2 regions of the Kaistia algarum genome follow, and region 1 is predicted to be linked to the other one. Evidence: riboswitches for the same ligand, from Rfam matches in the RefSeq annotation. Region 1 holds a riboswitch; the other holds the start of a gene.

Evidence for each region. A riboswitch is a leader RNA that binds a small molecule or an ion and turns the genes downstream of it on or off. The one in region 1 is predicted to bind thiamine pyrophosphate.
Region 2: linked by a shared signal. The riboswitch ahead of thiM (hydroxyethylthiazole kinase) and the one ahead of OSH05_RS22630 (ABC transporter permease) in region 1 are both predicted to bind thiamine pyrophosphate.

What each region holds. Positions count from the first base shown of each region.
Region 1 is NZ_JAPKNJ010000004.1:69,503-76,617, forward strand. Features, by position in the region: gene OSH05_RS22620 (tetratricopeptide repeat protein) at 1-502, shown strand, start outside; gene OSH05_RS22625 (ABC transporter substrate-binding protein) at 506-1,450, opposite strand; gene OSH05_RS22630 (ABC transporter permease) at 1,468-2,250, opposite strand; TPP riboswitch at 2,317-2,422, opposite strand; gene OSH05_RS22635 (hypothetical protein) at 2,643-4,604, opposite strand; gene OSH05_RS22640 (adenylosuccinate synthase) at 4,660-5,952, opposite strand; gene OSH05_RS22645 (DUF805 domain-containing protein) at 6,213-6,845, shown strand; gene serA (phosphoglycerate dehydrogenase) at 6,907-7,115, opposite strand, start outside.
Region 2 is NZ_JAPKNJ010000001.1:588,109-595,223, reverse strand. Features, by position in the region: gene OSH05_RS03065 (helix-turn-helix domain-containing protein) at 1-227, shown strand, start outside; gene OSH05_RS03060 (transglutaminase-like domain-containing protein) at 261-1,064, opposite strand; TPP riboswitch at 1,273-1,385, shown strand; gene thiM (hydroxyethylthiazole kinase) at 1,436-2,272, shown strand; gene thiE (thiamine phosphate synthase) at 2,272-2,913, shown strand; gene aceB (malate synthase A) at 3,040-4,632, shown strand; gene OSH05_RS03040 (glyoxalase superfamily protein) at 4,818-5,354, shown strand; gene OSH05_RS03035 (hypothetical protein) at 5,349-5,831, opposite strand; gene OSH05_RS03030 (hypothetical protein) at 5,841-6,161, opposite strand; gene OSH05_RS03025 (MDR family MFS transporter) at 6,555-7,115, opposite strand, start outside.

The sequences.
Region 1 (7,115 bases):
GATCGGTGCCACGCTATCGATTCTGCATGTCGACCAGGCGCGCGCCCGTGTGTTCATCGAGCGGGCGCTGGCCCTTGATGCGACCTTTGCCTGGGCCTGGACACGGCTTGGATACATCCAGGCCTATTCCGGCGAACCGAGCCAGGGCCTCGAAAGCCTGAAGCGCTCGATCGCGCTCTCGCCTGACGACCCCATCCGCTTCAACGCCTATGCCGGCATGGCCACCTGCCATTTCATGCTGGGCGACTATGCCGATGCCGCCCGCCTCGCCAGGCTGGCGCTCGATTCGCGTCCCGGCATGATCTGGGCCAATCGCCTCCTGGCGACGTCGGCATCTCTCGCCGGCGATCTCGACACCGCGCGGCGTGCCGTGGCCCAACTCCGGCGCGATCGCCCCGACATGACGCTCGCCGAAGTCCGGCTGGCCGTCCACAATCTCGGCGGCGACCAGTTGGAGCGCTACATGGAAGGCCTGCGGCTCGCCGGCCTCCCTGAAGGCTGAGTATCAGCGAGGCGCAATCGCGTAGCTGTCGATTGGCGGCACCACATCGATCAGGCCGCGCTCTTTGAGGTAAAGCGCGAACCGATCGTACCGGCCCGGATCCAAGGCTGCCGGACGCTTGGCGAAGCGCGGCAGAGTATCGGCGAACGCCTTGCGATTGAGCTCGTCATTCAGATCGGGATGCGCCTTCAGGAACAGCGCCAGCGCCTCGTCCGGATGGTTCGTCAGAAAAATCGTCGCTTCTTCGACGGCGGCGATGAAGCGCGCCATGCGCGGGTCCGTCCTCAGTTCGTTGCGCGTCACATAGATGAGCTCGTCATAGGGCGGCACGCCGTGCTCTTCGGGAAACCAGGCCTTGCCCGGCTTGCCCTCGATCGCGAGTTGCGTCAGTTCGAAATTCCGATAGCCATCGATCACCGCATCGACCTGTCCCGACATCAGCGACGTCGACAGGTTGAAATTGACGTTGACCATCTCGACGTCCTTCGACGTCAGGCCGGCCGAGGCGAGTATCGAATCGATATAGGCGTTCTGCAGGCTCGCAACCGAATAGCCGATCTTCTTGCCCTTCAGATCCTCAAGCTTCTGGATCGGGCCGTCCTTCAGCGCGATCAAGGCGTTGAGCGGTGTTTCGACCAGCGTCCCGATGCGCGTCAGCGGCAGGCCTTCCTTCACCTGCAGCATCAGGTCTGGCTGGTAGGTGACGGCGATGTCGGCCTGACCGGCGGCGACGAGGCGCGGCGGAGCGCTGGCATCGGCCGGGGCGATGATATCGACATCGAGCCCGTGCCGCTCGAAATAGCCGCCCTCCTTCGCGATCACCAGTGGCGCATGGTCCGGGTTGACGAACCAGTCGAGCAGGACGGTGAGCTTGTCGGCGGCCGAGGCGGGCGCTGCGGTGAGCGCGAGACCCGCGGCGAGCAGGCAGGTTCGGAGAATAGGTGTCATCGGGTATCCGTTTCTGGTCAGGAGAGCGTTTCGGGCGCCCAGGGCGCGATATGGCGGGTGGCGGCATCGACCGCGGCGCGCAGCAGCACCGCCATCGCCGCGAGAATCACGAGAGCCGCGAAGACGACGTCGGTCTGGGCGCGGCCATTGGCCATCAGCATGGCGTAGCCGAGGCCCGACGAGGCCCCGACCCATTCGCCGATCAGAGCGCCGACCGGCGCATAGACAGCGGCGACGCGAAGGCCCGAGGCCAGCGCCGGCAGCGCGTCCGGGATGCGGAAGAAGATGACTTCCTGCCAATGGCGAGCCCGGTAGAGGCGCGAAAGGTCGAGCAGCCCGCCATCAGTGCGCGTCAAACCATCATGGAAGGCGGAGGCGACGGGAAAGAAGATCGCGATCGTCGCCATGACGATCTTCGAACCGATACCAAAGCCGAACCACAACACGAGCAAAGGCGCGATCGCAAAAACCGGAAAGGCCTGGCTGACGACCAGCACCGGCATCAGCAGCCGCCGCAGAAGCGGCGCAAACGCCATGATGAGGGCCAGCCCGGCACCAGCCACCGCGCCCGTCACAAGTCCGACCAGCGTCTCGATCAGCGTCGCCACAGCGTCGCGCGTCAGGAGTTCCGGCCGGCTGACCAACGCCCGCCAGACGCGCAAGGGTGGCGGCAGCATGAAGGGCGGCGGGGCGAAAATCACAATCGCGGCCTGCCAGATGAGCAGGATCGCTGCGGCAACGAGCACGGCATTGGCCAGCATCGCCAGAGCGGGCGATCCAAGCCTGAAGCGTTGAAGCATGAGCCTTATCACCTCCTCCGCTGAAAAACGGAGGCCATGACACGACGATGCGAACGAGTGGAATCCAGCGCCATCTTTTCCCGTCCCTTCGCCGGCATGAACCGGATCAGGTTCGAAGGGTTCGGCCCTAGGCCATCTCAGCTCGCGTTTGCGAACTCCCCTCGGAATGAGACGACAATGGCGGATGATGGCGGCAAGCGCAAGCGCATCGACGTTGCGGCGACACAGCCGACGTCATGGCATCCCATCTCTGCGTTGGTCGCAGGCGAGCAGGCCAGCCGATTGCGACGATGGGCGGTGAGTGAATCGGCTCGCAGACCCGCAAGCGCAATGCCTCCCCGATCCAGGGGAGGGACGAGGCGGCGATCGTGGATCAATATCCGCGTCGCGGATCAGTTGCCCCAGGCAGCAAAAGCCTGCTCGAAGGCCTTCTGGCCGGGCGTGCCCTTCTCCAGAGTTAGTATGGCGCGCTGATCATTCTCGTAGATCAACGGAATATCGATCCAGTTGCGCTCGCGCAGCAGGGCGATGTTCTGCGCCATGGGCGCCGCGTCGCTCGAGAAGGCGATCCAGAAGAAGCCGTCGGCAACCTTGGCCGGAGCCCCGTCAAGCGGCTGACCCCGCGCTTCTTCCGTCGGCTTCATCACGAAGGCAGGCACCGCCTTGATGCCGCCGCCGGGGAAATCCGCCGACGTATCGACAATGACTTCGACAAGATGACTGGCGGGCAAGGTCGAATCCGTATTCTTGCGGATGTTGACCGTGACCTTCATCTTGCGATCCGGCACGTCGATCAGCGCCTGGATCTCCGGTCCGTTCGAGCTGTTGGCGTCGAATTTCCAGACGACAGAGCCATTGAGCGCGGTCACCGTCGCGTTGGCGCCGGATGGCTGCTCGTAGAGGATGGCCTTCTGCGCCACCAGCGCCTGATCCGAACCGGAAGCGTCTTCTGCCGCAGGCGCGGCAGCCGGAGCGATCGGCTCAACACCGGGAAGCGGCGCATCGGTCGCCGCCGTCGCAGGGGCATCGGCAGCTGGCGGAGCCGCCGGCTGATCCGGAGCGGTCATTGCGCTCATCGCATCGTCAGGGGCCGGAGCCGCGTCGACCGTACGCACGGCGCGCGGCGCTTCTTCGGGAGCCGCGCCCCCGAGCCTGTCGCCATTCTTGGAATTGGCGGACGAATCCGTCGAAGCGGCAGGCACAGCAGGCGCCGACTTCGTGCTCGACGAGTCGTTGGTGCTGATCAGATCGCCGATCACATCCTTGACGATGGTCCGCTGCGACCAGGCGAGCGCCGCGATGCCGCCAAGTATCAGGCCGATTACCACCAGCAGAATCAGCGCGGGCCAGCGCGAGCGGCGAGGCTTCTCACCATAACCACCGCCGCCGAGGTCGTCTGCCTCGCGCTTGCGACGGGGCGCAGGACGGCGGCCGCGATCCCGTGCCTCGTCGGCGAAATCGTGATCGAGCGTCGGCGCATCCTCGAATGGCTCCTGCCATTCGGCACTGCTATCGACCGCCGGATACTCATCCGCCAAGGGTTCGAAAATCGGATCCGGGCCGAAATTGGGCTCGGCCTGGAATTGCGGCGGCTCGCGGCGCTGGGCCGGCTGGCGACCGCGCGGCGCATCGGCAGGCTCAACCTGAGGCACCCAAGGGGCGGCTCGGGAAGCCTGCGGCTGCGATGGCTCGATCCGCGGCTCCTGACGGAAGGGCGACGCCTTTCCAGAAGGCGCCTGCGCCGGCCGACTGGCTGGCGCCGGGGCGACCGGCTGCGTCCAGGACTGACGGGCAGCCGGCACCTCGATCGGCGCCTCCGGCTCGTCATACGAGTCCTCGATCGCCTCGACATGGATCGGAATATTCGCGTCGGGAAGCGTACGCGGCGGGGGCGCCTGCCGTGGCACGGGGGCCTGCTGCTGAATCGGGCGCGGCGTGGCCCGCGGAGCCGGACGAGGTGGGGGCGGCGGAGGTGGCGGCGGGGCCGGCTCCTCCTCGACCTCATATTCCGGCTCGGCGGCGTACTCTTCCGGCGCCGGCTCCTCCGGCTCGAACTCCTCGTCGATCGGCTCGACGTCCACAGGCCGCGCATCGACGACCGCTGCGGCGGCGCGGGCACGCGCCGGCACCGGTCCAGCGGCCGTGATCGCCGCTTCTCGCTCGACCTTGCGGATCGCCTCTTCGAGTTCGAGACGCTGGCGAGAGATCTCCGACGTCGTCAGCGGAGGCTGAATTGATTTGAGCTGGCCGATGAGGGCGGTCCGCGCCTTGTCATAGACCGAGCGTCGAACCTCCCCCGATTCGTGCTCGAGCCCGCTGATCGCCTTCTTGAGTACCGCGTAGTAATCGGTCATCGTACCATTCTACTAAGTGATCCGTGCGACGCGGCGCCCGTCTTCGGCTCCGGCTTCAGCCCTGGAACGGGTCCTGAACCAGAATCGTATCGTCGCGCTCCGGACTGGTCGAAAGTAGCGCAACCGGGGCACCGATCAATTCCTCAACGTGCCGTACATATTTGACCGCCTGGGCTGGAAGATCGTTCCAGCTTCGGGCGCCCGCCGTCGAATCTTTCCATCCCTCAAGCGTCTCGTAGATCGGCACCACCGCGGCCTGTGCCGCCTGCGCGGCCGGCAGATAATCGATCCTACGACCCTCAAGCGTATATCCGACGCAAATCTTGATTTCTTCAAGGCCGTCGAGGACATCGAGCTTCGTTAGCGCAATTCCGTTGATCCCGGAAGTCCTGATGGTCTGGCGCACCAGGACCGCGTCGAACCAGCCGCAGCGGCGCTTGCGCCCTGTGACCGTGCCGAACTCGTGTCCGCGCGTCCCCAGGAAGTCGCCGACCTCGCCGATCTGCTCGGTCGGGAACGGGCCCTCGCCGACGCGCGTCGTATAGGCTTTGGTGATGCCGAGGACATAGCCGACCGCGCCCGGCCCGACGCCGGAGCCGGTCGCCGCCTGCCCGGCGACGGTGTTCGACGAGGTCACATAGGGATAGGTGCCATGGTCGATGTCGAGGAGAGCGCCCTGCGCGCCCTCGAACAGGATGCGCTTGCCGGCGCGGCGTTCCTCGTCCAGCAGCCGCCAGACCGAATCCATGAACGGAAGAACCTTGTCGGCGATCGAGGCCAGTTCATCATAGAGCGTCTTGGGATCGATCTCGTTCTGGCCTAGGCCGCGGCGCAGCGCATTGTGGTGCGCCAGCAGCCGTTCGATCTTGCCTTCCAGCGTCGGCAGATCCGCGAGGTCCATGACGCGGATGGCGCGCCGGCCGACCTTGTCCTCATAGGCGGGGCCGATGCCACGCTTGGTCGTGCCGATGCGCGTGCCGGAGTTCGAATTCTCGCGGAAGGCATCGAGGTCGCGATGCAGCGACAGGATGAGCGAGGCGTTCTCGGCGATCCGCAGATTGGCGGGAGAAACAGCGACGCCCTGCGCGGCCAGACGATCGATCTCGGCCAGCAGCGCATGCGGATCGACGACGACGCCATTGCCGATGACGCCCAGCTTGCCGGGCCGCACCACGCCAGACGGCAAAAGGCTGAGCTTGTAGGAGACGCCGTCAATGACGAGCGTGTGGCCGGCATTGTGTCCGCCCTGGAAGCGCACGACGATGTCGGCTCGCTCCGAAAGCCAGTCGACGATCTTGCCCTTGCCTTCGTCGCCCCACTGAGACCCGACGACGACTACATTCGCCATAAACCTGTCCTTCCTGGTTGTCGCCGCATCGGACGACAGCAATTCGATCGCACAACAAAACTCGCCGCGGCGCCGAGGCCAGGGCGAGGCGGCCGGACTATAACGACTCCGTGGCCTTGATGCGACCCCTCCCGGCAAAGCTGTCCGCGGTCCAACGCGGCGGTCGGCGGCTTGCGACCAAGTCCTGAGACAACCTATCATGACAGGGCACCGGAAGCGCACGCTCTTGTCCTCGCTCACCGGTCCAGGGGGAAGTTTGGATGGCGAGCGGGACGCAATGGTTCTACGTCGTCGGCAGTGAGCGGAAAGGGCCTCTCACCGCGGATCAGATGGCTGCACTACAGAGCGCCGGCGTGATCGACGAGACGACGCTGGTCTGGACGGATGGCATGGCGGAATGGGCGGCGCTCTCCGATACCCCGCTCCATGCAGGACCGAATTTTCCGCCCCTGCCGGCATCCGGGCCCGTTGCGGCGGGAGATATGGCGGCCGTGTATGACCCGCCCGTCGCCGGCTTCGGCCAGGCCATCTCCACCTGCTTCCGGAAATACGTGACCTTCTCGGGCCGCGCGAATCGACCGGAGTTCTGGTGGTTCACGTTGTTCGTCGTGCTGGGTGCGTCCTTGACCACGACCATCGACGGGGCGGTCTTCAGACCCGACGAGTACCTCGAGTTCGGAATCCGCTTCGGTCTCCATACATACTGGCCGATTAACTCGCTGTTCTCGCTTGTTGTCTTCCTTCCGGGCCTCGCTGTATCGGTGCGTCGCCTGCATGACAAGGACCTCAGCGGCTGGTGGGTTCTGCTCCACTTCCTCCCAATCGTCGGCACAATCATCCTGATCGTCTGGTTCTGCCGGCGTGGAACACAAGGCCGCAATCGCTTCGGTTGAACCAAAGCGAAACGGGCGGCCCGAAGGCCGCCCGTCGCAACTCTCGATAGCTTTTCGCGCCTCAGAAGGTGAGCCGCTTCGCCTGCACCACGCCTTCCAACGCAGCGACGCGGCCAATGACATCTTCCGAAATCGCCTCGTCGACTTCGACCAGCGCGATCGCATCCTCGCCCGCCGCCTTCCGTCCGAGATTGAAGGTGGCGATGTTGATGCCCTCGGCGCCGAGCAGGCTGGCGAAGCGGCCGATGAAGCCCGGCTTGTCCTTGTTGG
Region 2 (7,115 bases), on a different contig from region 1:
TTTCCGCCGCCGTCAATCGCCTCGCCGGCATGAACGTGTCGCAATATGTCAACGGCTACCGCATCGAGGAGGCGTGCCGTCTGCTGCGCGACACCGACGTGACAGTGACCGCCGCGATGCTGGAGGCGGGGTTTCAGACCAAGTCGAACTTCAATCGGGAGTTCCGCCGCGTGACCGGGCTTAGCCCGGCCGCGTGGCGGACCAAGCTCCGGCCATTTGCCGCGTGATCTATCGGCTTGGGGAGAAAATCGGTCCGTTTCCTACGCTTCTTCCGTGATCACGGCGAAGCGCGAGAGGATGTTCGGGCCGAAGGTGTGCGTGATCGGCACATCGGCCGCGTCGCGGCCATAGGCGATCGGGATACGTCCATAGCGCCGCTTGTTGTTGCGCGGATCGAACACGTGCCACTGGCCCGACAGATAGACCTCGATCCAGGCGGCGAGGTCCATCGCCGCATAGGGCGGTGGCTCGCCGACATCCGAGATATAGCCGGTGCAATAGCGCGTCGGAATGTTGAGCGTCCGGCAGAAGGCGACGGCCAGATGCGCGAAGTCTCGGCATACGCCCACGCCTTCCGCATAAGCTTCGGCAGCCGTCCGCGTGTTGCGCGCGTTCTCATAGCCGAAGCGGATGTGATTGTGCACGAAGTCGCAAACGGCCTGCACCCGGCCCCAGCCGGGCTGCGTGTGCCCAAACAGGCGCCAGCCCTCATCAGCCAGGCGGTCTGTTTCGCAATAGCGGCTGCCCAGCAGATAGACGAGGGTGTCGTAAGGAAGGTCTTCGACTCGGTGCTGGATTGCTTCCGGATGGTAGGGATCCGGCAGGCCGTTGTCGCGGATCACCGTGCTGGTCCGGATTTCGAACCGGCCGGCCGGCGCCAGCAGGCGGCAGCACCAATTGCCGTATCCGTCGTAATAGCCGTGGATCGGAACGGCAGGCGTGGTGGTGATCAGATCGGGATATTCGAGCCGCGACGCCACGCTCGGATGGACATTCACCATCGTAATCATCGGCGTGTCGGCGGCGAGCTGATAGTCAAGCTCAACCCCCAGCCGCAAGCGCAGTGGCAAGGCCGCCGAAGCGTTGTCTGGCATCTGCTGGGTCGACGTGAACCCGGCCGGCGAGGGAATATCCTGCATATGGTGGCTCTCCTGGCGCTGGGCGCGCCGATGCGAAACAACAAAATACCACGGAGTTGGTTCCCCTCGTTGGCGCAATTGCCGGCAGGTACGGCCTCCTCCTTGCGCGCCCGCAACTTCGTGCTAGTTTGCGCCCGTCTCATCGGGGTGCCTCGATCCGTTCCGGATCCTGGCTGAGAGGCCTTCGGGCTAACCCGCGAACCTGATCCGGATCATGCCGGCGGAGGGATTGAGCCAAAGGCGCGGTTTGCGCCCAAGCCATCGTTCCGTCCTGCGCCAGCGCCAAGGACGAAGAAATGACTGAACATTCCGAATTGAAACTGTCCGTCACGGACGCCCATGGCGCGCTCGAGGCGGTGCGCGCCGCCCGCCCGCTTGTCCAGAACATCACCAACTATGTCGCGATGACCATCTCGGCCAATGTGCTGCTGGCGCTCGGCGCCTCGCCGGCCATGGTGCACACGGCCGAGGAGGCGGATGATTTCGTCGCGATCTCCAGTTCGCTCGTCGTCAATATCGGCACCTTGTCGCCGCCCTGGGTCGAGGGCATGCGCCGCTCCATCGCGCGCGCTCGTGAACTCGGCAAGCCTTGGGTGCTCGACCCGGTCGGCTGCGGCGCCACGCCCTACCGTACCGGCATCGCGGTCGAATTCGCTGCGCTCAAGCCAGCGGTGATCCGCGGTAATGCCAGTGAAATCCTGAGCCTGGCCGGGGCGTCGGGCGCGGGTGGCAAGGGTGTCGATTCGACGGCGAGTTCCGATGCGGCACTGGATGCGGCCAAAGCTCTGGCCATCAGCACGGGCGCAGTCGTCGCCGTCACGGGCGAGACGGACTATGTCACCGATGGCAGGCTCGTCGTCGCGATCACCGGCGGCGATGCGCTGATGCCGCTCTCGACCGCGCTCGGCTGCGCGCTCTCGGCGACCGTCGCCGCCTTCGCCGCCGTCCGCCCGCCGATGGAAGCTGCCGTCGCCGCGCTGGCCGTCTATGGCGCCGCCGGCGCCGACGCCGCCATCCATGTGAAGGGCCCCGGCCATCTCCCGGCCGAACTCTGCGATGCGCTCCATCGCATCGATGCTGCCACGATCGAACGCCACGCGACGATCCGGGTCGTCGAGGGGGAGGCCATCTGATGCGCCGTCCGTTCGACCTCTCGCTCTATCTGATCACCGATGAGGGACTCGCCGGACCGCGCGGCGTCGTCGAGACCGTTCGGCAGGCCATCGACGGCGGGGTCACGCTCGTCCAGCTTCGCGATCCGGAGAACAAGACACGCCACCTGATCGATACAGCCGCGGCGCTCATCGATATCCTCCGGCCGCGCGGCATTCCGCTTATCATCAACGACCGTGTCGACGTCGCGCTCGCCGTCGACGCCGACGGGGTCCATGTCGGCCAGAGCGACATGCGCACGCGGACGGTTCGCGACCTGATCGGGCCGGACCGGATCATCGGCCTCTCGGTATCGCGCGTTTCCGAACTCGTGGCCGAGGACATCGACCCGGTCGATTATCTCGGCGTCGGCCCGATCTACTTCACCTCGACCAAGCCGAACGCCCCGACGCCGATCGGCTTCGACGGCGTCGGCGCGATCCGCGCTGCCTCGCGGCTGCCGATCGTCGTCATTGGCGGCGTGAAGGCGGAAAATGGCGAAGCCGCCATCCGCTCCGGCAGCGACGGCATCGCGATCGTCTCGGCGATCATGGGGACCGCCGATCCGCAGGCCGAAGCGGCGCGCCTGCGCTCTGTCGTCGACGCCGCCAAGGCCGGGTGAGGCGAGGGCGGTTGCGCCTGATCATTTTCTCCCAAGCGGAAAAGGTCCTCGGAGCTTTCCGCTTGTTTCGTTGAAGACGGCGGCATGACATGATGCCTCCACCTTGCCCGCCTGAGGAGAAATCCATTGTCCGCCCATGCCAGCCGCCTTGTCGTCACCGGCGCTTCCGGTCCCCGCTTCGACGAGATCCTGACGCCCGAGGCGCTTGCCTTCGTCGCCGAATTGCACGGCCGTTTCGATGGCACCCGGCGGGCGCTGCTGGAATTCCGCAAGGAACGCCAGGCTTTCTTCGATGCCGGCGGACTGCCGGATTTCCTGCCCGAGACCGCGTCCGTCCGGTCCGGTGATTGGAAAGTAGCGCCGATTCCGGCTGATCTTCTCGACCGCCGCGTCGAGATCACCGGGCCGGTCGATCGCAAGATGATCGTCAATGCGCTGAATTCGGGCGCCAAGGTCTTCATGGCGGACTTCGAGGATGCGTCCTCGCCGGTCTGGGCCAATATGGTCGAGGGCCAGATCAATCTGAAGGATCGCTGGGCCGGCAAGATCGATTTCACCGACCCGAAGACCGGCAAGGAATACAAGGTCTCGTCGAAGCCGGCGGTCCTCGTCATCCGGCCACGCGGTTGGCATCTTCCCGAGCGCCATATCACGTTCGAAGGTGAGCCGGCTTCCGGCTCGCTGGTCGACTTCGGTCTCTATTTCTTCCACAACGCCAAGACTGCACTGGCGCAGGGATCGGGACCGTATTTCTATCTGCCGAAGATGGAGAGCCATCTTGAGGCCCGGCTTTGGAACGACGTGTTTACGGCCGCTGAGGAACTGCTCGGCGTCCCGCACGGTTCGGTCAAGGCCACGGTCCTGATCGAGACACTGCCCGCTGCCTTCGAGATGGACGAGATCCTGTTCGAATTGAAGGACCATATGGCCGGCCTCAATTGCGGCCGCTGGGACTACATCTTCTCCTTCATCAAGACGTTGCGGAACAACAAGAGCTTCCTTCTGCCCGACCGTGGCCAGGTCCTGATGGGCAAGGCGTTCCTCAAGGCCTATTCGGAGCTCTTGATCAAGACCTGCCATCGTCGCGGCGCCTTCGCCATGGGCGGCATGGCCGCGCAGATTCCGATCAAGAACAATCCGGCCGCCAATGAGGCGGCCTTCGCCAAGGTTCGCGCCGACAAGGAGCGCGAGGCCGGCGCCGGTCACGACGGAACCTGGGTTGCCCATCCCGATCTCGTCCCGGTCGCCATGGAGGTCTTCGACCGCCTGATGCCCGCGCCGAACCAGCTGACGCGCCTGCGCGAGGAAGTCAGCTACGGCCAGAAGGACATGCTCGAAGTCCACGAGGGGACGCGGACTGAGGAAGGGCTCCGTCACAATATCCGCGTCGGCGTCCAGTATATCGAGGCCTGGCTGCGCGGCCGTGGCGCGGTGCCGATCTATAACCTCATGGAGGATGCAGCGACCGCCGAGATCAGCCGGACCCAGATCTGGCAGCAACTGCACTTCGAGGCGACGCTGGAAGGCGGCGAGCAGGTGACGAAGGCGTTGTTCGCCAAGTTGCTTGCCGAGGAGATGGAGGTCGTCAAGGGGGAGATCGGTGCCGACAATTACGCGGCCGGCCGGTTCCCCGAGGCGATCGACCTGTTCGCTCGCCTGTCGACCGCTGACGAATGCGAGGCGTTCCTCACCGTCCCGGCCTACAATCTGATCGACTGACCGCTCTTGACCTTGGTGCATGTCATTTCCTAGCATCGCGGCAGGCTGATGCAGCCTGCCGCTTGCGCCCTCCGGGGTAGGGTGAATGCATCGGGAGGCAAGATCGGGTCCGTTTGCGCATCGGCGAACCTATCAGCAATGCAAGCTCTGATCGTCCGTTCGCCGCAACGCAAAGGACTGGAATCATGCGTGATTTTCGCGATGCGAAGACCATGGCCAAAGAGCTGCGCGCCGAGTTCTCCGGCCGCGGCGTCGATCTCACGCACAGCGAGACCCTCGAACTGATCGCCCGACAGTTCGGCCTGCGCGACTGGAACGCGCTATCGGCCGCGCTCGTCGCTGGAGTTGGGAATCCGGGGCCGGTTGTTCGGGAGGTGATCCCGATCCTGCGCATCTTCTCGGTCGACAAGGCGCGGGAGTTCTATGAAGGCTTCCTCGGTTTCACGTTCGACTGGGAGCATCGCTACGAGCCGGGATTGCCGCTCTATGCCGAGGTTTCGCGAGCCGGCATGAAGCTTCATCTCTCTGAGCATCACGGCGATGCGAGCCCAGGCTCCACGGTTTTCGTCTGGATGACGGGAATTCGCACCTTCCATCGCGAATTGACTGAAAAGGTCTATGGCTATTCCCGGCCCGGCTTGCAGGAAACCGGCTATGGCGCGTTGATGGTCGAAGTACCGGATCCGTTCGGCAACCGGATCCGGTTCAACGAGAGGCTATAGCTTAGGGTCGCTCGCCGTTGGCGCGTCGCCATGGCTTTTGCCGGTTGGAGGCAGAGCGATGGCGGCGAGTTCGGCGTGGCTGCCGTCATCGGTCGTCGAAATCTGCGGGCATCGCTTGCAGGCCGCGCCGCCTTCCTGCGCGAACCACCGGCAGGATCGGCGGATGTTGCACGGTGGCAGCGACGACACCACCTCCGGCAGCCTGGCGACGATCCGGACCGCCAACTGGCAATCCTTGCCGTCGAAATGCTGGCATTTCCGCGTCTCGCAGGTGCCGGAGAGGCGGAATACCGCCGTTGGCGGGGCAGGGGCGGCGCGGGCGAGCAGGTCCTCGTCGGCCGGCAGCCGCGCGTTCAGATAGGCGATCCGGGGGCCCTCCGGCCCATGTTCGACGAGCCCAAGCACCTGCAGATCGGCCATGCCAGGCTGGGCGCTCGGACAGGCGAGCGTCTCCCCCACTGCGATTGTCTCGGCCATGGTTGCCGCCTATCTGGGCGGGTCCTGGAAGCGGCGATAGGGGAAGAAGCCGCAAACGATATATTTGCCCCAGAAAACGAACGCGGGATCATAGGGATAGCCGATACCGCCCACGATTGTTCGCGCGACCTGCCGTCCCTCGGTCAGATCGAGACCCTTGATTTCCTCTTCGCTCAGGATGAACCCGATGATCCCCGGATCGGGGAAGAAGCGCGCATCCGGCTTGAGCGCTGCGAACTTGGCGTTGGCTTTGACCGACTTCACGGCCTCGGGAATTCGGTTCGAGAGATCGGTAAGCGAAATCGAGACCGGCTTTGACTCGGACGTCATCTGCGCCTCCCTGGCGATAGGCTCGCCCAGGAGCCCATGTCGGGCCGGGTGGAACGGACGCGTCAGCGGCGCGGAAATACGCGGCAGGCGCGGCAATAGTTCACACGCCAACGACCTCGATCGAGGTCATCGCACAATACGATACGGCATAGGCTTCGAAAGCAAGCGATGCGGCGGTCAGAACAACACCAAAGGCCGTTCCCGCCCTGCAATATAGTTTCAGCGCGCTCACATCCTCACCGGGGATGCAGTCCTCCGCGCCGATCTATCACAATACTATATCAGAAAGCGCGGATGTTTCAACGTGGCGCCCGGATCGCGCTCGGCTCCGGTTTGTAGGGAGAACGGCCGGAACGGAAATTCGGCCGGTCGCCCGGTTTCGAGTCGTGTCCGTCAGGCCTCGGCGCCGGCGCCATGGCCGGGGCTGCCGCCGCGGATCGGGCGCTCTTCCATCAGCGTGAAGAAGATGAGTGCGATGGTGATGCCGATGGCGGCGGCGGCGAAGACGCCGCTGAAGGCGCTGCCGAGCGACAGGCCGGCTTGCGTTGCCTGCGCGACCTTCTCCTCGACGGACGTTCCCCCGGTAGAGGCCAGGCGATCGACGCCGGCCAGGAAGATCGCCCCGAAGCTCGCGACGAGGATCGCGCTTCCGAGCGCCCGCATGAAGTTGACCGTCGCTGTCGCCGAACCCAGATGGTGAGGCGCCACCGCACTTTGCACCGCGACGATCGTCACGGGGAAGAGAGAGCCGAGACCGAGACCGATGATGGTAAGGAGAATTTCAAGCGGGATCAGGCCGAGCTGGTCGGCGAAGAGTGCGAGCGAAGCTGTGGTGAGCGCGGAGATCAGAAGCCCGATGATCGGGAGCCTTTTGTAGGAGGCGACTCGTGCCATCACACGTCCCGACGTCTGCGCGCCGATCACCGTTCCAATGGACATCGGGATAAGCGCGAC